Regions from separate parts of the Staphylococcus sp. IVB6181 genome, predicted to be linked through region 1. Evidence: predicted binding sites of a transcription regulator. Region 1 holds the regulator's gene; each other region holds the start of a gene.

Evidence for each region. Region 1 encodes Rex, which represses fermentation and respiration genes when NADH is low (regulators of the CRP and FNR family bind a similar motif). Its sites were predicted from a motif close to TTGTGAAATATTTCACAA; they were not measured.
Region 2: MUA90_RS03465 (formate/nitrite transporter family protein) is a predicted target of Rex. The motif match lies at 3,704-3,721, and genes of this name have one in related genera.
Region 3: MUA90_RS01500 (anaerobic C4-dicarboxylate transporter family protein) is a predicted target of Rex. The motif match lies at 3,231-3,248, and genes of this name have one in related genera.

Annotation. Positions count from the first base shown of each region.
Region 1 covers NZ_CP095096.1:1,046,414-1,054,568, forward strand. The annotation lists gene tsaD (tRNA (adenosine(37)-N6)-threonylcarbamoyltransferase complex transferase subunit TsaD) at 1-535, shown strand, start outside; gene MUA90_RS04895 (ABC-F family ATP-binding cassette domain-containing protein) at 897-2,822, opposite strand; gene MUA90_RS04900 (redox-sensing transcriptional repressor Rex) at 3,385-4,026, shown strand; gene MUA90_RS04905 (sulfurtransferase TusA family protein) at 4,078-4,302, opposite strand; gene MUA90_RS04910 (YeeE/YedE family protein) at 4,345-5,430, opposite strand; gene MUA90_RS04915 (GH32 C-terminal domain-containing protein) at 5,640-7,121, shown strand; gene agrA (quorum-sensing response regulator AgrA) at 7,205-7,921, opposite strand; gene agrC (quorum-sensing sensor histidine kinase AgrC) at 7,924-8,155, opposite strand, start outside.
Region 2 covers NZ_CP095096.1:785,215-793,369, reverse strand. The annotation lists gene MUA90_RS03485 (CPBP family intramembrane glutamic endopeptidase) at 1-133, opposite strand, end outside; gene MUA90_RS03480 (hypothetical protein) at 232-570, shown strand; gene MUA90_RS03475 (MurR/RpiR family transcriptional regulator) at 818-1,690, shown strand; gene MUA90_RS03470 (amino acid permease) at 1,731-3,122, opposite strand; gene MUA90_RS03465 (formate/nitrite transporter family protein) at 3,826-4,668, shown strand; gene MUA90_RS03460 (hypothetical protein) at 4,740-5,093, shown strand; gene MUA90_RS03455 (hypothetical protein) at 5,090-5,272, shown strand; gene MUA90_RS03450 (hypothetical protein) at 5,340-5,522, opposite strand; gene MUA90_RS03445 (HAD family hydrolase) at 5,535-6,173, opposite strand; gene MUA90_RS03440 (hypothetical protein) at 6,377-6,913, shown strand; gene glpT (glycerol-3-phosphate transporter) at 7,043-8,155, shown strand, end outside.
Region 3 covers NZ_CP095096.1:325,377-333,531, reverse strand. The annotation lists gene MUA90_RS01510 (MDR family MFS transporter) at 1-1,143, shown strand, start outside; gene MUA90_RS01505 (DUF4811 domain-containing protein) at 1,140-1,820, shown strand; gene MUA90_RS01500 (anaerobic C4-dicarboxylate transporter family protein) at 1,899-3,203, opposite strand; gene MUA90_RS01495 (catalase) at 3,425-5,359, opposite strand; gene MUA90_RS01490 (APC family permease) at 5,626-6,942, opposite strand; gene tdcB (bifunctional threonine ammonia-lyase/L-serine ammonia-lyase TdcB) at 6,972-8,009, opposite strand; partial or broken gene MUA90_RS01480 (alanine dehydrogenase) at 8,036-8,155, opposite strand, start outside.

The DNA of each region.
Region 1 (8,155 bases):
AGTGGGTGAAGCTTATGATAAAGTTGCACGTACGATTGGTCTGCCTTATCCAGGCGGACCAAAGGTAGATCAATTAGCAGCAAAAGGCAAAGATGTTTATGACTTTCCGCGTGTATGGTTAGAACCAGACAGTTTTGATTTCAGTTTCAGCGGACTTAAAAGCGCAGTCATTAATAAGCTGCATAATCTAAAACAAAAGAATGAAACAATTGTCCCTGAAGATGTCGCAGCAAGTTTCCAAAACAGTGTCGTTGAAGTGTTGGTTGGAAAAGCAATCAAAGCGTGCGAAGCATACGAAGTTAATCAATTGATTGTCGCTGGCGGCGTCGCAAGCAACAAAGGTTTGCGACAAGCTTTAAAGACAGCATGTTCAGAACATGACATTAAGCTTTCAATTCCTAACCCTAAACTTTGTACAGATAATGCGGCTATGATCGGTGCAGCAGGCTACTATATGTATGAAGCAGGGATGAAAGCTGGTTTAGATTTAAATGGTAAAAGCAGTATAGATATTGAAGAATTTTCAGTAGAATAACAAAGAAGTGTCTTGAATCGTTTTTATTCAAGACACTTTTTTATACCATGACATAGTAATATTACAAGATAATGAACTTAAAAAACGCTTTACAAAGTTAATGGTTTGTCAATAGCGAACGTGCGTACTTATCAACAGAAAGTGAATAACTTGTGGATAATTGTGTGTAATTATGTGAATAACTGTGGATTTCGGTGTGAATTGTTGAGAAATCAGTGTCTTTTTACTTGTGGATAAAGTGGATAACTCTGTGGATAGTTGATGTAATAGGGTTTCGGGTGTGCATAATTTTGTTAAGGAATTGTAATAAAAGAGGCGCAAAAATGAGTATTCATTTGTGCACCTCTTAAACTATTATTGCTTATATCATTTTTTCTTGTAATTCTTCCCATTTTAACATCACTTGTTCGAGTTGCTGTTCGATTGTATCTTTTTCTTCAGCTAATTGTGCTGCTTTTTCTGGATCGTTAAAGACTTCAGGCTGTGTTAAAGCAGTATCGATTGCTTCTATTTGCTTTTCGAAGGATTCAATCTCTGATTCGCAGCTTTCAATTTGACGTTCCAATTGGCGCAATTCTCTTCTTTGCGCTTTTTGGTCTTCATATGAATGGTTAGTTTCGTCTTTGGCTGTTTCGACAGCTTGTTCAGCTTCTTGTTTGGCCAAAATTGCAGCTTGTTCTTCTGTTTTATCTAAGTAGTATTGATAGTCGCCGGCATAGACTGTACCGCCATCAGGCTGCATATCAAAGATTTTATTCGCAAGCTGGTTAATAAAGTAGCGATCGTGCGAAACGAAGATTAATGTTCCCTCAAAGTTTTGCAGCGCTTGTTCAAGCATTTCTTTAGAATCAATATCTAAGTGGTTGGTCGGTTCATCTAATATTAAAACGTTGTTACGTTCTAACATTAATAACGCCAACTGCAAACGTGCTTTTTCTCCGCCGGATAAGTCATTGATGATTTTTTTAACATCTTCTTGTACGAATAAGAAACGGCCTAATACCGCACGTACATCTTTTTCAGGCATCGTAGGATATTGATCCCATACATAATCTAGAATCGTTTTGTTAGATTTGAACTCTGCTTGCTTTTGATCGTAGTAACCGACGCGCAAGTTCGCACCATGGGTAATCTCTCCGCCGAGTTTTGGGAGTCTGTCCGCAACAGTTTTGATAAAGGTAGATTTGCCGATACCGTTCGGACCGATAACACCGATATGATTGCCTTTTGTGACTTCCATCGTAATAGGGGCAATGACTGGTTCTGTATAACCGATTTCTAAATTGCGGATATGGTAAACGTCATTGCCTGTATTGCGGTCGAAATCAAATTGGATGTTAGCACTGCGTGCATCGAGCATAGGTTTATCGATACGTTCGATTTTTTCTAATACTTTTCTGCGGCTTTTAGCCATACCGCTCGTTGAAGCACGCGTGATATTTTTTTCGACAATTGTTTCCAAGCGCTTGATTTCGGCTTGTTGACGTTCATATTCTTGCATACGTTTTTGATAGTACTGATCACGCTGTGTGATGAATTTACTGTAATTGCCTACATAGTGTTGAACAGCACCTAAAGCCACGTCATAAATCTGATTGACAGTTTTGTCTAAGAAGAAGCGGTCGTGACTGATAATCACAATAGCGCCTTTAAAGAAGTTCAAATAATCTTCAAGCCATTGTGTGGTTTCCATATCTAAATGGTTGGTAGGTTCGTCAAGCAGTAATAAGTCCGGTTCGCTGAGCAGCATTTGTGCAAGTGAAAGACGTGTTTTCTGTCCGCCGCTGAAGTCGTTTACAGGACGGTGAAAGTCTTCTTCATTAAAATTCAGACCATGCAGAACCGTTTTGATTTTACTTTCAAATTGATAACCCTCTAAGCGTTCAAATTGGTTGGATAACGATTCGTATTTGGCCATATGTTCTTTAAATGTGTCGGTTTCATATTCGTCCGCATGTTCAGCAAGCCATGTTGTTTCTGCTTGCATCGCTTTTTCCATTTGTTTCAAATGAGCGAAAGGTTTAGACATTTCTTCCCAAACTGAGTGGTGGGTATCGAGTGTCATTTGTTGTGTTAAATAACCGACTTTCAAATTTTTGATTTTTGATACATTGCCGCTGTCGTAGCCGTCGACACCTGCAATGATTTTCATTAATGTAGATTTGCCGGCACCGTTTCTGCCGACAATTCCGATTTTTTCATGACTCTTTACTTCAAAGTGGACATCGCTAAAGATTTCTTCACCATCGAAGGATTTTGAGACATTGTTAAGTTGCAGTAATATCATTCTTTTGTTTACGAGATGAATCTAATTAATATCTCGTAGTCCTCCTTCCTAAAAAGCGTCGCTTAGTTACTATTATAAGCGCTATAGGCATTATTTCCCAACATATCATGTCAGACATTGTTTTTGGACGTTTTGCATCGATTCGGTGTGGTTTTAAAGTAAATTTAGCAAGTAATTTTGATTTGTTTCGAAAATATGTATTCAAAACAATAATATAATCGTATAATAGTTACTATATTGCTGTAATTTGTATAGGCAAGTGTCATTAATTCTGAATACGGTAGGGAGATTTCACGAAACTGTTGATATTACAGTTATTCCTTTTTTTGATACCATGGGGTATACTTAGTTAATAAAAAACGTTTGCAGAATTTTTGTCAGATGCAATATAACAAAATAAAAACTATAAGAACACTATAATCTGCTTGATCTGCGTAAATGTTTCAACATTTGCGCAACTCCATCACTGTGCTATCAAAAATTGTACTATAAGAAGCAGTATTATTATGGTTAAATTGAAAAGTTCTAGGATAGTAGTTTGAAAGATTTGGAGGAAAACAGATTGGCAAATCAAAATAATAAAATTCCTCGCGCGACTTTGAAGCGATTACCATTATATTACCGATTCGTGAACACACTGCATATTAAGGGCATAGACCGCGTGAATTCTAAAACAATCAGCGAAGCATTAGACATTGATTCAGCTACAATCAGACGTGATTTTTCCTATTTCGGAGAACTTGGAAAAAAAGGCTATGGTTATAATGTTGAAAGCTTAATGGAATTCTTTAAAGGTGAAATCAGCGAAAGTGATGTTATAAGTATCGGCTTAGTCGGCGTGGGTAACTTAGGTAAAGCTTTGCTTTCTTATAACTTCTCAATCCATGATGATATGGTAATTACCGAAGCATTTGATATTAATCCCGATGTAATCGGCAAACAATTCGGTAAAGTAACAGTCAAAGATATGAAGGATATTAAAGGTATCTTAGATAAAGGGAATTTGGATGTAGTGATTTTAACAACTCCGGGAGAAGCCGCTCAAACTGCAGCGGATGAGCTTGTTAAAAGTAATGTGAAAGGTATTTTGAACTTTACACCTTCACGCATTGATGTTCCTGATGATGTGTCTGTTCATCATATTGATTTAGGGATTGAATTACAGTCATTGTTATTCTTTATGAATAATCTTAATCGTAAATAAAGAAAAGGAGTTTGCATGAATTATTAAATTCATCGCAAACTCCTTTTTATATTAGGCTTTTTGAACTGTGATAGTCCAAGAAGCATCGCCAAGTTGTTCGTAATTAGTTACGGGATAAGCTTTTTCAGCTGCCCAGTTTGGAATGGCTTCTGTTGCTTGAGTGCAGTCAAAGTCGATTTTTAATTCGTCTCCGACATTCAGTTCTTCCATTTTCTTTTGTGCTTCAATTAAAGGGAAAGGGCAAACCATTCCTACAGTACCTAATTCGTATACCATAATTGTATCCTCCTTGATTTATAATGCATTCGTGTGAATAGCTTATGATTGAGCAGCAGGTTGTGCTGATGATTGTGCAGAGGCTTTACGCGCCGCTTTCATCGGTTTGATGAAAATGAAGTAACTCATTAACCATGTACCTAAAATCATTGATGCTAATGCAATCCAACCTTGCCATGAAAGTGCTGCGGTTGCAACTAATCCGTTTCCGATTGAGCAGCCGCCGGCTACAGATGCACCGAAGCCCATAGCTGCACCGCCGATAACACTGTTGCGCAATGTCTTTTTATCCGGTAAACGCCAAGCAAATTCTCTTGAACCTTTTGCCGCAATATATGATCCGATAAAGATACCAAGTACTAAGAAAACGCCCCAGTCTAAGAATGATGTCTTACCAGATAAAATAAATTGTACCAAGTTAGATGAAGGTGTTGTGATACCGAGTCCGCCTTCACGTCCAGTAGAATAGCTCATAGGCCAAGCGATTAATGCAATCAGGCCTACAACAATCGCCGCAACGAAAGGATGGAATTTCTTTTCAAAGAAGAAGTGGCGTACACCTGTGAATTTTTGTTTTAATTTCGGTACTGCAATTTTAGGTTTAGGCTTGCGTAGTGTTTTCGTTACTAAATAACCTGTAATTGCGACAAGTGCAATCACCCAAATCCATGATGGAATACCTGTGCTTGTTGCCATATCTGCGTTAACATTCGTTTTAGAATTTAAACCTTCCATTACGGGTTTTAGTAAACCGACTTTAGTAATTGCTGAGAAAATCGCATAAGAAATTAATGCTAACCAGCTGCCGATTAAACCTTCGCCTGCACGGTAGTAAGTGCCTGTTGCACAACCTCCGGCAAGTACGATCCCAATACCGAAAATAAATGAACCTACAATTGTTCCGATAATAGGGAATGTGCCGTTTTCTAAAGGTTTGCCGATTATGGATGTAAATGCTAAAAGACCGATTGCTTGTACTGAAATCGCAATAAGCAAAGCATAAAACATTTTATTGTTCTTTTGAATATACATATCTCTGAATCCGCCAGCTAAGCAAAAGCGTGTACGTTGCATGACAAAACCGAGTAAAATACCCACGATTAAGCCGCTGATAATCATCCAAATCATGAATCTCCCTCTTTTCCGATAATGTTAATAAGTTTTATCCTAATACAGAATAGTATTAATTGCAAGGTGTAAATTTTCCGTAATGCTTTTTAATTTGATTTCGAACTGAAAACTGTTGTTATGTTCAATGGAATGAGATAGGTGAGGGGCTGAAAATATGCTAAAATAAAGGAAATGACGATTAACGATGTTTTAGGAGGATATGGTAGATGCAAGATTTTACAAATGAAGAAGAATTTCAACGAATTGAACAGCTCCCTGCTGAAAGAATTACTGAACTCAAAGAAAAGTTCGCACAATCACCTTATAAACAAACCTTTCATTTACAACCTCCATTTGGTTCAGCAGGCAAGCCTAATGGTCTAATCTATGACGGTAGCCAATATAACATGAGTCACGAATGGTATCCGTTTGCGATAAATAATGGTTTAAGTTACAGCTATGCTTACTTAAGTGCAGCGTTGAATCACTTTGAATCAGAACATATATTGCTGAAACCTGATAGCGCTTATGATAATGAAGGAATTAAAGGCGGCAGTGCGCTTAAATTGAATGAGCAGGTGCATTGGATTTATTCCGGCCAAAGTTCTGATGCTGCGAGAGAAGGGCAATATACACAATTGCTCGCACGAAAAAATCAAGAACAAGAGATTGTAAAGCAGACAACACCGATTGAACTAGAAGTTCCAAAAGGCTATCAAGATAGTCTGCATGATCCGAAGGTATTTGAAAAAGAAGGACATCGCTATGTATTTATCGGTGCACAGACTGATAAGCAGCAAGGAAGACTGTTAGCTTATGACGCAAATCAAATCGATAAGTGGCAATTACTTGCACCAATCTATACGAATTTATCCAATTTCGGCAAGTATTGGCATACACCCGATTATTTTGCGATAAATGGATATGATGTGCTGATGTTTACTGCTGAATCCGAAGGTCATGCTTTAAGAGCAGGTTATTTAATGGGACACTTTGATTTTAATCATTTAAAAATGAACCATGGCGACTTTAAATTATGGGATGACGGGTTTGGATTTGTATATCCTCAAACTTGTGTCGGCCAGCATGGTGAACGTATCCTTATCGGATTGCTTCAAACAGAAGGAGAGTATGAAAATATTTCAGAAATCGATCAAGTCCCATGTCTTGCTATGCCGCGACAATTGAATGTAATGAAAGGCAAAATGTATCAACAGCCGCATCCTAGCTTAAAAGCATTGAGATTCAATAAAGAATCAGCATTAGGTTATGCGAATAAATTTGCGAAACAGCTGCATCCTTACGAAGGTACAAACTTTGAATTGCATGTAGATATTTTAGAAAACGATGCGACTGAAATTTATTTTGAAGTGAAGGTTTCAAAATTCAATTCCACAAAGATTATTTATAATACGCATTCAAGATTAGTAACTTTAGATTGCAGCGAAAGCGGGGAAGTTCCGTTAAATGATGCTGAAACAAAATGTTCAGTGCAACTCAGCCAAGATTTAGAACACTTGCAGATTTTTGTAGATCAATCGAGCATTGAAGTCTTTTGCAACCATGGAGAACGTGTGATGTCATCACGTATCTTCCCGCCTGAAAATAGTACAGGTATCAGAGTAGGGACTGAATCAGGTCAAGCTTACTTGCAATTTACAAAATATGATTTGCATTCAGTATATGAAGCAAATGACAGTGAAGTTTAGAATAGAACTTTGAAGCGGGGAACATAATAAATAGTAATAACTAAAAAAGGGGCTGAAATCCATTGCGGTTTCAGCCCTTAACGTTATATTTTTTTAAGATTTCTTACAGATATATAGCAATGTTCGCCATTTTTAAAGTAGACTTCTCGATCTTTAGAAATGACTTCTTCAATGTTATTGCGATTGAGTACAAAACTGTTGTGGCAACGGAAGAACCGTTCATCTAATTGACTTAAGTCTTTCAGACTGCCGTAAAACTCAATTTGACGATTGTCTAAATGGGCAATCAGACGGTGTGATTTTGATGAGGATTCAAAGAACATCACATCATCATAATTCACATACACAGAATTGCTGCCGCGTTTAAGTTCAATAGTTTCGACACTCGATTCTTTTGAAAGCAGCTGCAAGCGTGTTAAAGCAGTTTCGATACAATCGATAATACGTGTTTTCATTTCTGAAGGGTCATCTTTAAATATGAAATCCATTGCTGCTACCTTATATACAAATGTGAGATAAGTTAATTCACTATGACTGGTAATGAATATGATACTGCCGACAGAATCATAGTTTCTCAGTTCGCTGCCCAATTTAATGCCGTTAATATCTGCATCTAATTGAATATCTAAGAAATAGCAGCAAATCTCATTAGTAGATTTCGCAAATTCTAATACTTCATAAGGATCTGCTGTAGAAAGTGCGATTTCTAAAGGTTTCTCTTCAATCATAATGTAATTTTCAATAATTTCTTCGATATGTGCACGTTGTTGCGCATCATCTTCACAGATTATAATTTTCACTTCTATTTCACATCCTCGCGACCTGTATTCATGATTTCAAGCTTTTGAATAAAGTAATGATTTTCAATCACTGTATCCAATAAAATATTGTCGGCATTATCCGCAATTTCTCGTAACGTTGATAACCCTAAACCTCTGTTCGAACCTTTTGTTGAAAAGTTCTCTTTAAAGAGTTCATGTACTTTAGGAATATCTTTTGCGCATTTATTCATTACAATAATCGTAACCGCTTCT
Region 2 (8,155 bases), 260 kb from region 1:
TTGATTCTGTCAACGCTACATTAAAATTAGCTGCGATCAATGTCTGTATAAATGTAAAAATAAAGATCAGTACAATACCTATCGGGATTAACGTTAAGTCACGCCATGCCGGTTTATGATTTCTTAATTCCATAATGCTCTCCTCTTAACACAAAATTATTTTCTCATGCATTTATCTTATGTTATTCGGTTTAAAATCACAAATCATTTTCTTTAAAGGAGCCTATTCTTATGACAACACCTTCAATAGAAGCACAGCTGTATGAACAACTCGTATTCGGTTTATCCTTAAGCAGAAACTATCGCCACGCTTTATTGCTCAACCGGCCCAAACAAGTTGAAAAGCATCGTGCGTCCATTCAAACATGGGTAGCACACGCACATCATGAAGCTGTAGCTTTAATAGAGACACACCCCTCATTTCTCGTTGTACGTTATTGCGACTTGCTTTCAAAACTCATACATCAACCATTGCTGCCGCTCACTACCGGCAACTATTATACTTTAATCGATACGTTTGAAGCTCAAATCCATGAGGTTCTTCACTTGTTTCATCATCAAGAACACTAATATTTTGATAGATTGTTTATTTTTATTAGTAAACTGTTTAAACATTAATAATATTGGTATTGTAGTAATAGTTAATTAAATCCTCAATTGTTTTAGTGCGTGTCATATAGTAAACTTAAAACCATTGTTACGGTTAGCAGATATCTGGGAGGCTATCTGATTTTCAATTCAGTTTGCTGAAACAATTAAGGGAAATTGTTTACCGCTATCTATCATCTTAAAATAGATCAAGAAGCAGGTGGTTATGATGACAAATATATTATTTACACTTGAAACAAAATACAGCACACTCACTAAAAGCGAGAGGAAAATTGCGGATTTTATTTTACAACGGCCGCACCAGGTCATCAATATGACCACTTCGGATTTAGCTGACAGCACCAATACCAGCCCTTCTTCTGTTGTCCGCTTCGGCTATAAAATTACAGAAGGCGGATTTCAAGCTTTAAAAACTGAAGTTGCGAAGTACTTGTCTCAACGTACGCAGCCAAAGCCATTAGAACTGCAGCCGAATGAATCCATCGACTCGATTAAACGCAAAATGCTTTCGCGTACCACGCAAACACTATGCAATGCGTCTAATGATGTCGATGAACAACAAATCGAACATGTCTGCGAAAGACTGAAAAATTCTCGCACTATCTTTTTATTCGGTTTCGGCGCATCTTATATTTCTGCTTTGGATTTGACACAAAAGCTGTCTAAAGTCGGATTGAATGCACAGTGTATCGAGAGTGTACATACTTTAATCAGTTTAATCGCAACACATGATGCCAGAGATACTTTATTTGTAATATCCAACAGCGGTGAACACAATGAACTGGAAGCCATTGTTCGTGTAGCATCTGATTATCATTTATTCCTCATTACATTGATGGGCAATGCAGATAATCCGATAGCATGCTACAGCGATATTAATCTGCTCTACAGCGAGTCGGAGGAAAGCGAGTTTCGTATGGCTGCGACGACATCTCTCGTTGCACAGCTCTTTACGATTAATGTCTTGTATTATCGTTATTTATCTATGGACTTTTCTAATTCGCTTGATACGATTACCCAATCTAAAATGGCTTTAAATAACTACAAGAAGCATTTATCTAAAATTAAATTTGAGCATTAAAAAAGAGTTGAGCTTGCGCCCAACTCTTTTCATTTTGTCATTATTCTAAATGTTGATCTTTATATGGTAATTTATGATAGCCTCTGATGAAGTAGAATGCTGTCATAAAGCCTAAGAAGATAAATCCGATAACAACAGAGATAACTGTTTCTTTATTGAATAACATACCGATTAATACCATGATTAAGAATGCGATCGTTACATAGCTTGCAGGTGCGCCGCCCGGCATAGTGAAAGAATGGCCTTGCACTTGTTCAGGGTGAAGCTTTCTGAAGCGGATGTGACTGATTAAGATCATGAACCATGGAATCATACCTGGTAAAATCGATGCACTATATACATATACGAAAATGCTGTCTGCACCTTTAATGAATAAAGGTAAAACTACGTTTAAGATAACACCGATAAAGATACCAAGTGAAATCGCAAGTACAGTGTATAAAGGTACACCGTTTTTCATAACTTTCAAGAAGAACTTAGGTAATTGTTTGTGTTGTGCTAATGTATAGATCATACGGCTGGCACTGAAGATACCTGAGTTACATCCAGACATTGCTGCTGTTAATACTACGAAGTTGATTAAACCAGCTGCAATTGTAATACCGACTTTCGCAAATGTTGCTACGAACGGGCTTCCGATGTTGCCTAATTCATCCCAAGGATAAACTGTTACGATAACAAAGATAGCACCGATGTAGAAGATTAAAATACGCCAGATAACACCGTTAACTGCTTTTTTAATGTTCTTTTGAGGATTTTTAGTTTCCCCTGCTGTAATACCGATTAATTCTACACCTTGGTAAGATCCTACTACGATTGATAATGCGAAGAAGAATCCAAGCCAACCATTAGGGAAGAATCCGCCATGCTCCCAAAGGTTAGATAAACCGATTGCATTGCCGCCGTTGCCTAATCCGAAGAAGATTAATCCAAAACCAGTAATAATCATTAAGACGATTGTGACAATTTTAATCATCGCAAACCAGAATTCAAATTCCCCGAATGCTTTAACTGATACTAAGTTCGCTGAAGCTAATAAAACAATAACGATAACGCCAGGAATCCAGTCCGGTAATTCCGGGAACCAGTAGCGCATGTATTCGCCTACTGCGATAACCTCACTCATACCAACAACAACCCATTGGAAAATGTTGCTCCAAGCTGTTAAATATCCTGCTACTGGATGAATATAGTCGCTTGCGAAGTTCGCAAATGACCCTGTAGTAGGATGCAAGTAAACCATTTCTCCCATTGCACGCATGACTAAGAATAAGAATAAGCCGACGATCAGATAAGCGAAGATAACTGATGGCCCAGTCCATTTAATTGTACTTGTCGCTCCCATGAATAGACCAACACCGATTGTACCTCCGAGTGCAATCATTTGAATCTGTCTAGAGCTTAATCCCCTGTGTAATTGAGTTTCTTCCATTAGAAAATACCCCTTCTCTTTCATAATTTCCAGGCTTAGTTTGTTCTGGTATCGATAATCAGCCCCATAATGATGTCAACCAAATCTCAGCATCCCAATTTACCAAGATTAAGAAGATTGCGAAAAATTAAACACTTTTTTCTTTTTCCTATCGATTTCTATTCTGCTAAGCCCATTGAGGCTATTATACTATAAAATTCTAAGATGAAAACATAAAAATTACACTTTTATGTATGCGCTTTCATTTATTTTTTTCTAAACGACGTAAGAAAGCAATCATCACGCATTTTAATGCATTTCGCACTCAAAATAAATATTGTATTTTTTATTAGAACTTTTACGTTTCATGGGATACATTCATTTCACAATGAACGCTGTCTATTTAAGAAATACATATTATTTGAACATTATAGCATGGAGCTTAATTTAAGCGCAATCTACATTTTTGAATTTTCTGCATAATGTTTTGTTATAACCTTTTCGAAAATGACATGAATTTAATTATACTTTAAAATGTAAGCGCTACCTTTTATATAATTTTCACTTTTCGTTCAAAAAATGAAACTTTACCAAAACTTTTATTGTGAAACCATTCACAAATTCAACGAAAGCGATTATACTATATTCATTGCAGAAGTTGAGACCACCCTCTCACCTTTAACTCAGTTAATTATTAAAGCCTAGAGCGAGGAGTTTTTTAGAAATGAACAGTGAAAAGTATATCCGTTGGGATAATGTATTTTACGGACGCAAGTGGGTTAAAGAAGTTGTAAAAACAATCCAAACTAAAGACGTCTTACAAGCTACATATTTTAAGCGGTATTTATTACGTGCCATGATGGCCGGTTTTATCATCAGTATTATCTCAGTATTTGTGTTAGCAATTAAAGCAGGGTTTGTACAAGAAGTACATACAGGAGAAATCAATACAGGCATTATCAATATTGTCGGATCGGTTGCCTTCAGTTTTGCCTTAGTCCTGATTCTCTTTACCAACTCAGAGCTTTTGACAAGTAACTTTATGTATTTCACAGTTGGTCTTTATTACAAAGTAATCAGTCCTTGGCGTGCATTCCAAATCTTCATGCTGTGCTTTATCGGTAATATGTTGGGTGCCTTAGTATTCTTTATCATCTTGCGTTTCAGTGACGTCGTCACACCGGAAATGATGAAACAGCTTGAAGTCATCTTGCATCATAAAACATTGACAGCAAGTCCGACTGAATTACTTGCTAAAGCTATCTTTGCTAACTTCTTCATCAATATCTCATTAGTTATTGCGATGCAGATTGAAGATATCTTAGCTAAAATGTTCGTTATGATGTTCGGTGTTGCTATCTTCGCATTCATGGGATACGAACACGTTGTTTATAATGCTTGCTTATTCATCGGCGGTGCAATCTATCAATCAGATGTATTGCATTTCTGGCCTGCAGTTATCAACATTGTCGCAGCCTTTATCGGCAACTATATCGGCGGCGGATTGATCATCGGTTTATTCTACGCTTACCTGAATGATCATAAGCAATTCAAAGACGAACTCTAACGTTGTGCATACGACGCACCAAGATACTATGTTATAATTTGGATGACCTTAATTGAAAGGAGACGTCAACATTGTCTAAACAATTAGTCTCACGTGCCATCCTTTATACATTTATCTTTGGTGCGTTATTCTTTTTCTTGAACAGAATGGCAAGTCATGAAACAATCTCGAATACTCTGATACTCTCTGTCGTTGCGGCAGTCGTATTCGGTGTGTGTTATATCGCATTGTTTAGTGCTTTGACTTCTCCTGCGAGAAAGATGAAAGTCGGTATCGTCTTGCCTATTACATTGATTCTAGGTATTATTATCGGACAAATTACAAATCATATGAAAATCGGAATAGGTGCTGGTCTGATAGCAGGATTGGCAATTGCCTTTTTGTGGGATTTTCTATCTAAAGATAGCAAAGGAGAATCAGAGTGAAGTTAACCTTAGTCATTATTGTTATTGTACTCCTTATCATTAATTTTATACCTAACTATATTATGTATCGTCGTTTGAAAGCACAAGGCGAACAAGCCAACCGTCGTGCTTTAATGATCGGAGTCGACGCAATTTTATTAGTTATCATTGTTGTTGGGCTTGTCTTTATGATGAAGTAAGTATTTTTTAATTCAATAGAACGAAAGAAGCTGAGCACTTGATGTATTTTCATCAAAAGCTCAGCTTTTATATTTGCCCTTTTAATATAAAATGATAGACCAAATAAGCAGAAATCAAATAAATCATAGAACCTATCATGAAAGCACGAAACCTTACATGCATAGGAATAGTTTTATTAAAAATCGGTCCTAATACCAAGTTGCCGATTGCGATAATAATCGGACCTGCTAAAAAGAAAAGTAGTAACATGTGTTCACCCGCTTAAGACTTAAAATAACGTTCTATAATTGTTTCAGCCGAAACATTCATAGCTTCTAAGTCTAACGTACTAAAGTCCATCGCTTCTGTCATCACATTTGTATTCACAATGACACCTAAGCCTGCAAGTTGAGCTGCAGTCGCGCCATTCACTGAGTCTTCAATCGCTAAACAGCTGACAGGATTCAAGTTCAACTGTTGTACAGCTGTTAAATACAAGTCAGGTGCAGGTTTGACTTCTTCAACATCTTCTCTGCCGACAATTACCGGCACACGTTCAACTAAATTCAAGTGTTCTAATGCAGGTCGGATATTATTGATACTGCTGCTGGTCGCAATGGCCATAGGAATCTGTGCTTTTTCTAACGCATCCATCAACTTTCTGATATTCTCTATCATCGGCAATGTTTTGCTCTTTTGATGGTGATCCTCATACAATTTTATAGTCGCATCTTCCCCAATCTCATCTTCTAAATAACGATGCAGGTCTAATGCTGCACCACCGATTGATTGCCGATAAAAATCTAAAGAAATCGGTGCTTTTTGATGCGCACTTAAATGTTCATTAATCACATCATATAGATGCTGTTCTGTATCGATAATAGTACCGTCAAAATCAAAAACAACTGCTCTGTATTTCATGTGTATGCCCCCTTCTATAATTAATCAACAATGATTTCATTATATTTGATAATTAAATGAAATTACAAATACATTATTTCGTCCAAAAGTCCTAGTGAAAAATTGTTTAAAGCGTGATACAATTTACAATGAATTTGAAACAGCACGTCATCCATCTATCTTTTGCCACTCAAATCTACACTAAACTTCTGGAGGAATTGTCTATGTTCATAGATAAATATGACACATTTATTATTAATATAGGGCATCTATCAACATGGCTTAAACGAAGACAATTAATGAAAGCATGCCGGCAGCTTCAAAACAGCCACGCGGTTCAAGCTGAATTCACTAAAATCAAGCAGCATCCTGTATTGAAAGTTCGAATCCCTAAATGCAACTTACCCTATTTCATCAGCTTCTTAAGTTATCACAATTATCCTATATACCAAATTTTGCCTTATGCAGAGAAAGATTTCATTTATCAATTCGCACCGAGTATCCAAGCGACAATGCACTTTAAACTGAAAGTCGACGGTTTGTCTGACATGTTTATCAAAGATAAAATCATCGATATCATGCAATATTTTAAACACCAAGAAGGTGTCAATTATGTTTTAACACCGCATCATATCGATATTTCATGTACACCGCATGTCATTGCGAAATTAATTCATGCACTTGCTACGCAGAATATTGATGTACTTGGTGCAAACTACAAACCAAGAGTTGCGCAGCATAAACATAGTACGATTTCTTAAATTAAGGTAAGCGCCTAAGACATTCTGATATGGAATGTCTTTTTATTTTGTTATATTTTAAATCCCATATTGCCTTTTTGTAAATTTAGTATTAACATTATGTTAATAATTTGTTAAGGAGGCGCTTTCATGTTTAACTTTTTAAAACCGCCGAAACCGATTGCTCCGCTTTCAAAAGACCAAGTCGATCCTACATACAAGGAACTTCGTCTTAAAGTATTTTTAGGAATCTTTATCGGTTATGCGGGGTATTATCTTTTACGCAAGAACTTCTCGCTTGCGATGCCGGATTTGATTGAACAAGGCTTCAGCAAAGGACAATTAGGTATTGCGTTATCAGCAGTTTCTATTGCCTACGGCTTCAGCAAGTTTGTTATGGGAACTGTCAGCGACCGCAGTAATGCGCGCATGTTTTTAACTTTGGGACTGATTTTAACAGCTATCGTCAACTTATTGCTTGGTTTCGTACCATTCTTTACTTCCAGCATTTTGATTATGTTCATCATGCTGTTCTTAAACGGCTGGTTCCAAGGCATGGGTTGGCCGCCATCTGGTCGAATATTAGTCCATTGGTTCAGTGTCAGCGAACGGGGAAGCAAAACTGCTATTTGGAACGTTGCCCATAACGTCGGCGGCGGTTTGATGGCTCCGATTGCGACTTGGGGTATTTCAATGACCGCTTTATATAACTTCGGTTACCTCAAAGGATTCGAAGGCGTCTTCATTTATCCCGCACTTTTAGCGATTATCATTGCGATTATTTCTTATGTATTGATTCGCGATACACCTCAATCTGAAGGTCTGCCTTCAATTGAAGCGTACCGCAATGACTATCCAACAGCATCAAGAACAACCCTCGAGACAGAATTAACTACAAAAGAAATCCTCTTCAACTATGTCCTCAACAACAAATGGATTTGGGCCATTGCATTTGCGAATATCTTTGTCTACTTCGTGAGATACGGTGTATTAGACTGGGCACCTGTCTATTTAAGCGAAGAAAAGCACTTTGATTTGAAAGCATCTGGTTGGGCTTACTTCTTGTATGAATGGGCAGGTATCCCAGGTACATTGCTTTGCGGATGGATTTCCGACAAAGTCTTTAAAGGCCGCCGCGGTCCTGCAGGCTTCTTCTTCATGCTAGGCGTAACAATTTTCGTTCTGATTTATTGGCTCAACCCGGCAGGCAATCCATGGGTAGATAATTTATCACTCGTAGCGATTGGTTTCTTAATTTACGGT
Region 3 (8,155 bases), 720 kb from region 1:
GTCGGCATGATGATGCCGCTGATGCAAATGCTGATTATTAATATGTATCCGCCGAAAAAGCGTGGTGTCGCAATGGGACTCACAGGTCTTGCGATTGGTTTAGCACCCGCCATCGGCCCAACTTTTGCCGGTTGGATTTTAGATAAGGACCATATTATTTTAGGTCTGACTTTAAGCAATTCATGGAGAAATATCTTTATCGTTCCGATCGCTGTGATGGTCATTGCACTAGTGCTTTGTATCTTCTTAATGAAAGATATTATTCCTAACAGAAAACTAAAATTAGATATTCCATCATTTATCTTATCGGTATTCGGCTTCGGCCTGTTCCTTTGGGGCTTTTCAAACGTGGCTTCAGAAGGATGGGGCAGCTTTTGGTGGGTCATCTTGCCGATTATCGCAAGTCTGTTCATCTTGACCTTCTTTGTAGTGCGTCAATTGAAAATGAAAGATCCATTCTTAGACTTGCGCGTGTTTAAAAACAGAAACTTCACCTTCGCCACATTGGGCATTGTATTAATCACAATGGCTATGTTTGGTGTAGAAATGATGCTGCCGACATACTTGCAGAATATCCATGGTTTCTCACCGCTTGTCGCAGGTTTGACTTTATTGCCTGGTGCACTCTTAATGGGTATCACTTCACCGATTTCAGGTGCTTTATACAATAAAGTCGGTGTGAAACGTTTAGCATTTGTAGGTTTCTTTATCCTTAGTGTATCTACAATTCCTTTCGCCTTTTTATCTGGCGAAACATCGACAACACTTATTACAGTGTTATATGCTATCCGCATATTCTCAATTGCATTGATTATGATGCCGCTCACTGCTTTTGCGATGGATTCGATTCCTACAGAAGTCGGAACACACGGTACAGCAGTTAATAACACTGCACGTCAAATGGCATCTTCTATCGGTGTTGCATTATTAACATCTGTGACACAAAACATCATTAACAACAACGAGCCGAAAGCATCTTTAAAAGATACCGACCCGTTTGAATTCATGCGTCAATTCCAACATGCGATGATTGACGGTTTCAATACTGCCTTTGCGATTGGTTTAGTCTTCGCAATTCTTGGTCTTGCGCTGGTACCATTCTTAGGCAACAATCTTTCTAAAGAAAGCGAGGAAACAAAATGATTATCTTAATAATACTTACACTTGCTGTCTTCCTCGCTTGGATGTTTATCAAGCCGAAAACTGTTCGTATTGCGATAGGCAGTCTGTTAATGGCCTTGTTACTGATTCAAGGTATCTTAATCGGTATGAACCTGCATCATCACTTCGGCATGAAACAAGTCACAACAACTAAAGTACACCATAATGTTTACTCTGCAGGTGATAAACAAAACCCTGCTAATCTAATGATTGCGAAAGAACTCGGCAAAGATACAAACAATTATGTTTTGATTTATCGCGATCACAAAGATCAAAAGAAAGCACAAGCTCATTTCAAACCTGACTTCAGCAAAGAGAAGCAAGTGGAAACTGTGAAAAAATCAGCGACGTATCAACTTAAAGACGTCAAACAGCCTGAAGTCAAAACCAAAACAACAGCTTGGGTATTCGAAAATGATTTCTATCAAGCATTGATGAGCTTCGGCGATGACCGCAAAGCATTGATTAAAGAAACTACAATCATTACCTTGCCTAAAGATGAATGGGTTGCAGCATCGCCAGAACAATTAAAACAGCTGCAAGCGAAACAAAAAGATTCCAGCAGCCAGCAAAAACAAATGGCCATGATGCAATCTATGCCGAAAGCAGAACAAACTAAAATGGCCGTGAAACAAATGAAAAAGATGTTAGGACAATAAGCAAACCAAAAGCGCGCAACCTTTAAAAGTGATTGCGCGCTTATATTTATGTTTATATGCTTTTCATGCAATTATCTGTTAGTAACCCAAAAGAGCTTTCAATGTGAAACCGACTATAATCGAAACTGTAATAACAAAGAAGCCCGGAAGAATAAAGCTGGTCGGTCGTGTTTGTTTCGTTTCGTCTAGATCTACCGCAAAGAGTAATGTAGGCTGTGCCGGAATCACGAAGTTTACGTTTAATGTTTGAACCATCGCAATAAAGTACATCGGAGGCACACCGATACTCATCAATATCGGCAGCATAATCGAAGCTGTCGCAGATTGCGATATCACTATCATCGTCACCATGGAGACTAAAATAATGACCAGCCATGGGACTTGTTCAATAATGCCCCCTATTTCCTGGGTCATAATCTTTTGGTTGCTCGGTGCACTGAAAATTGTCGCACCTAACCAGCCGGGGCCGAGGACCGCAAAGAGTGCGCCAATCGCTGATTGCGTAATGTGTGCGTTTAAAATGTCTCTTGTATTCAATTTAATCAGCACTAAGTTGATTGCGGCACTCGCATACATAAACAATTGTACTATCTCTGTTGTTTCTAATTTAACCGTCTCTCCATTCACTTTGAACGAAGGGACAAAATCTGAAAAGATACCAAAGAATAAAATACACGCAACTCCTGTTAAGAAAGCTGCTACACCGATTTTCACTCTTTTTGTAAATTCAGGGCGCGGTTCTGTATCTTCTATCTCTTCTAAAAGCTGTTCCGCAAATTGACTCGGATGCGGTTTGCGTCTGCCGACGACTGTACAATAAACACTCAGCGCTAACATACTGATCAGTGCTGTCGGCAAGACGATGGATAAGTATTTGCCCATGGTAATACCGGACACTGCGACAACGGAGATAATATAGGCAGTCGCTGAAGCTGCAGGACTGCATAATAAAGCCAAATTCGCAGTCAGTACTGAGGCTGTTAAAGGACGCTTTGGCTGAATACCTGCACGCTTTGCGGTTTTCGCAATAATCGGTTCAAGCGATAAAGCAATATTCGCTGTTCCGATTCCGAATACAAAGAGAAACACAATCATCGGTGCGATAAAGATAATCGACTTAGGAAAACGTTCAATAATTTTTGATGCCAAATGAACTAAATAATCAATACCGCCCGTTGCTTGCAATGTACCGCCGGCAATACCGATAGATAATATAATCAAGACTGCAGTTACCGGCGCAGAACCCGGTGGTAATCCAAATATAAAAATCATGATCAATTGCGCCACAATCGCAAAGATACCGCAGCCTAATGCACCTGCTGCACGCAGCCCGAGTAATATCGCGGCAATCATAATGATAATTTCTAAAATAAACAAGAACATGTTAACGCCTCACTTAATTTCTCTTTCTTGTGAAAAAAATAACATACTCTAGTTTATCATGATTCTTCACCGCTGTGCAGTGTAACACAATCGTCAAAAATGAAAATTTAGTGAAAGTCTAATGCTTTATATTGTTTCAATTAACAATTTATAACACATGATATTTTCTGCTTAAACATAAAAAAGCCCTCGGCTGTTACACCGAGGACCAAATGATTAACTTACGCTCTATCCCAATAGCGATATTGTTTGAATGCTTTTAAGATATCTTCTGGATTATCTGAAACGATAACACCAGGCGCATCTAATTTCACTTTTTTATCTTGCAATACTTTTGAAGCTGCTTCATTAAAGAGAATCGGTTTCTTATGCTTATAAGAAAGTGCCGCAAATTCTTCTGCTTCTGGTTCAAGCTCTGAACCATCTGATAATATAACCAGACTGTCGAATAATGTCGCATGTGCAGTATCATAAGTCTCATTCACAGAAATATCTTCTGATAATGATTTTTGCTGCTTGCCGACAAATGCATAGTTCAATTGATTATCCGCTGCACTTTTCGCATAAGATTTTAATGTTTCTGGATCCACATCGCCATTGATTAAGATAGCGACAGAGTGGCCAGGTAATGGAATATCATATTTTTCCATTGTTAATTGACTGTCTTGCTTATCTGTTTTTACTTCTTCATTTTCTTCTGGTACTTCAACACCGACATTCGCCGCAACACGTTCAGCTAATTCTCTGTCAATTTTATTCAATTGATTCACTGCACGCTGACGTACGTCCATGCTTTTACATTTACCGATTTCAAATGAGAAGCCGTCTACAGTATGATCATATTCCGCTTGCGTTAAACTGTTCAGATATAATCTTGGTTGTGAATAATAGTCTTTGAAACTGTCGCTGCGGCGTCTGATTTTATGTCCTTCTACTTTTTCTGGATAATGTTCATAACCGCCTTCAGATTTAGAACTTGTAAACGGACAATTGCCTTCTAATTTGTTCTTATGATAAGAAGTCTGACCTTCATGAATATTCATTTGATGCATCGCATCACGTTGATTATTACGTACTTTATTTACAGGACGGTTGATTGGAATCTGGTTGAAGTTCGGTCCGCCAAGTCGAGAAATTTGTGTATCTGTATAAGAGAATAGTCTGCCTTGTAATAACGGGTCATTTGAGAAGTCGATACCTGGTACTACATGACCTGGATGAAATGCGACTTGTTCTATTTCATCAAACACATTATCTACGTTGCGGTTCAATGTCATTTTACCTACAACTTTAACTGGAATTTCATCTTCCGGCCAAATCTTAGTAGGGTCTAAGATGTCGAAATCAAAGTCGAACTCTTGGTCTTCTCTAATAATCTGCAAGCCTAATTCCCATGCAGGATAGTCGCCTTTTTGAATAGATTCATGCAAGTCTTTGCGATGGAAGTCGATATCTTTACCTTGCAAGATTTGTGCTTCATCCCATACTAATGATTCTAAGCCGTGTGTTGGGCGCCAATGGAATTTAACAAAGAAAGATTCCCCTTCTGCGTTGACTAATCGGAATGTATGTACACCGAATCCTTCAATTTGTCTGATATTCTTAGGAATACCGCGGTCACTCATTGCCCATACTGCAGTATGTGATGTTTCAGGGTTTTCTGCGAAAAAGTCCCAAAATGTATCATGTGCTGACCCGCCTTGCGGTGTTTCAGTATCTGGCTCAGGTTTTACTGCGTGAATTAAGTCAGGGAATTTAATCGCATCTTGAACGAAGAATACCGGAATATCGTTCCCTACTAAGTCAAAGATACCTTCATCTGTATAGAATTTCGTCGCAAAACCGCGTACGTCTCGTACAGTATCCGGTGAACCTTTTGAACCTTGTACAGTAGAAATACGCACAAATACAGGTGTTACTTTATCTGTATTCGTTAGGAAATCCGCAGAAGTATACTTAGATAAATCTTCATATAATTCGAATTCACCATGTGCACCAAAGCCTCGCGCATGTACAACACGTTCTGGAATACGCTCATGGTCGAAATGCATAATCTTTTCACGGAAATGGAAGTCCTCAAGTAGACTCGGTCCTCTTTCACCAGCGGTTAATGTTAATTCATCTTCACTGACTTTTGTACCATTATTCGTCGTCATTGCTTCATCTTGATGGTTTTTTCTGAATTGATCCAACTGCTCTTGCTTTTTGTTTTTGTGTTCGCTCACTTCAAAAAACCTCCTCAAAAATCATGTCTTACTCCTACAATTCCCCGCACCTTTTAAGCAAAACATTTTTACACTTTATTCACACTTTTTATAAATATCTTATAAAGTATTTGTATGGATTTACATTGAGAGTTTATCAAGATATAAGAAAAAGCATCCGAAGCTTCAATCACTCAAAGCCTCAGATGCCTAGAACTTTATACTTTAGCCTTTTTATAGTAATAAATAGGAATACCTATCAATGTTACCCCTATACCAATCATTGCTAATACAGGTTGAGTCATCAACGTATTAATTAATACGAATACACCTGCAGCTAATGCGATAATTGGGATAACCGGATATAACGGTACTTTGTAAGGACGTTGCAAATCAGGTTTTCGCTTTCTAAGCAAAATAACTGCGAGAAACGCCATACAATAAAATGTCCAAATCACAAATATCAACATGTTTGTAATTGTATCGAATGCGCCTAATAACATCATGACTACAGCCACGATCAGTTGGATGACACCGCCTAACCAAGGTGTATCTGATGGTGTCAGACTTAAGAATGCACGTTTAAAAGGAAGTTGATTCAGTTGTGCCATAGCATAAGGAATTCTCATTCCTGTCATTGTATAACCGTTCATTGTTCCATATACGGAGATTAAAATGCCGATTGTGATTAATTTACCGCCATTAGCACCAAATAATATAGAAGATGCATCGCTTGCGGCGTTTAAATTACCGATAATATGATCAATAGGCAATGTCATTAAGAACGTAGCATTGATAAGCAGATAAACTACCATAATCAAGCCGATGCCTAATGCGATTGCGCCAGGCAGATCTTTCTTAGGATGCTTCATTTCCCCGGCAATATTACCAACATGAATCCATCCGTCATATGCGAACATTGTTGCTAGCAAACCGCTTCCTATGGCTTCAAACCATCCTGATGATGTTCCATTTACTACTGGGAACAATGAAAAGGAAACTTCACTGCTTTGAAAGAAGCCAAACACTACAATCAATGCAATCGGGATTAATTTAATCACCAATGTCACTGTTTGAAGCAAGCCGCCTGCCTTTGAACCTAACAAGTTAATGAGCAAAATCGATAATGCACTCAAAACTGAAATAGGAATCAAATAAAATGCGTTAAGATGAAATAAGTTAATCACTTGTGTACCAAATACGATGGCTAACGCTGCTACGTTAGCTGGAAAATATATAAAGCCTTGGGCCCATCCAGATAAGAAGCCCCAAAAATCACCATAAGTATATTCGATGTATTTTGTTAGACCGCCCGTCTCTGGAATTGCGGCAGCAAGCTCAGCACCTGTCAGCCCTGCACAGATTGTAATAAGTCCGCCTAAGAACCAAACAAGCATCGCCATACTTGTAGAACCTGTCACTTCTGTTACACTCGATACTTTAAAGAAGACACCTGCACCAATCACAGACCCCATCACCAGTGAAAGGGCAGCAAAAAAACCTATGTTTTTCTTTAAGGCTTTGTCACTATTCATTGGGGTACCTCCGTTCTGCTTATATTAAGTTAGCCGACTACACCTTCACTTGTATCTGCTGGTTTAAGCAAAGTATCGATGATATGTGAAACACGTGTTAAGTCTACGTTTCCGCCTGAAACAAGTGCTACTATATTTTTGTCTTTTAACCATTTCGGATCAATCTTACCGCTGATAAGTGCTGCTGTAGGTAATGCGCCTGCACCTTCTGTGATAATTTTTGCACGTTGCATTAAATGACGCATTGCATCTGAAATTTCATCTTCACTGACTAAGATAAATTCATCTACCAGCTTATCTGCTACTTCATATGTTTTATCTCCAGGTATTGCGACTTCTGTGCCATCTGCAATCGTATGATTAGTAAATTGCGATACGATATGTCCTTCTTTTACTGATTCAGCCATACCATGTACATTTTCTGATTGTACTCCGATAATATGAATAGACGGATTAAATGATTTCAAAGCGGTCGCTACTCCAGAAATAAGTCCGCCGCCGACAGGAACAATCACTGTATCTACATTCCAAATTGAATCCAGAATTTCGAGACCAATGGTACCTTGACCAGCCATTACCTCATTATCATCATAAGGATGAACAATCGTTTTTCCTGTTTCTTCTGCAAGTTCTTCCATATACAAACGAGAGTCATTAAACGTTTCACCTTTTAAAATTACTTCTGCACCATAACCGCGGGTTGCTTCTTGTTTCGCAATAGGTTCTTCTTCAGGCATAATCACTGTTGTTTTGATGTCTAGTAATTTACCTGTTAAAGCTAATCCTTGTGCATGGTTGACAGCTGAAGCAGTTATAATTCCTTTATCTTTTTGTTCATCTGTGAGATGCAAGATTTTATTAAGTGCTCCTCTGTATTTAAAGGAACCTGTAAATTGCATGTTTTCTAATTTTAAATAGACATTGCCATGTGTCACATTATTGCTTAGAAACATAGATTGTATTAAAGGCGTTTTACGTACATAATCTCGTATTTTCATTTTGGCTTCTTTGATATCGTGAATGTTGCAATATTTTTCTGTTTGCATAATTGCACTGTTAACTGTCATGCTTAACACTCCATTTCTTTATTTAGTCAATCAATAACATCGCTAAGTGCTTCGTATTTCATATCGTGAGATTGTGCTAAACCTTCGTTAGTAATATGACCTCTGTATATATTGACGCCAGATGCTAGAACTGGATTATCTTTGAT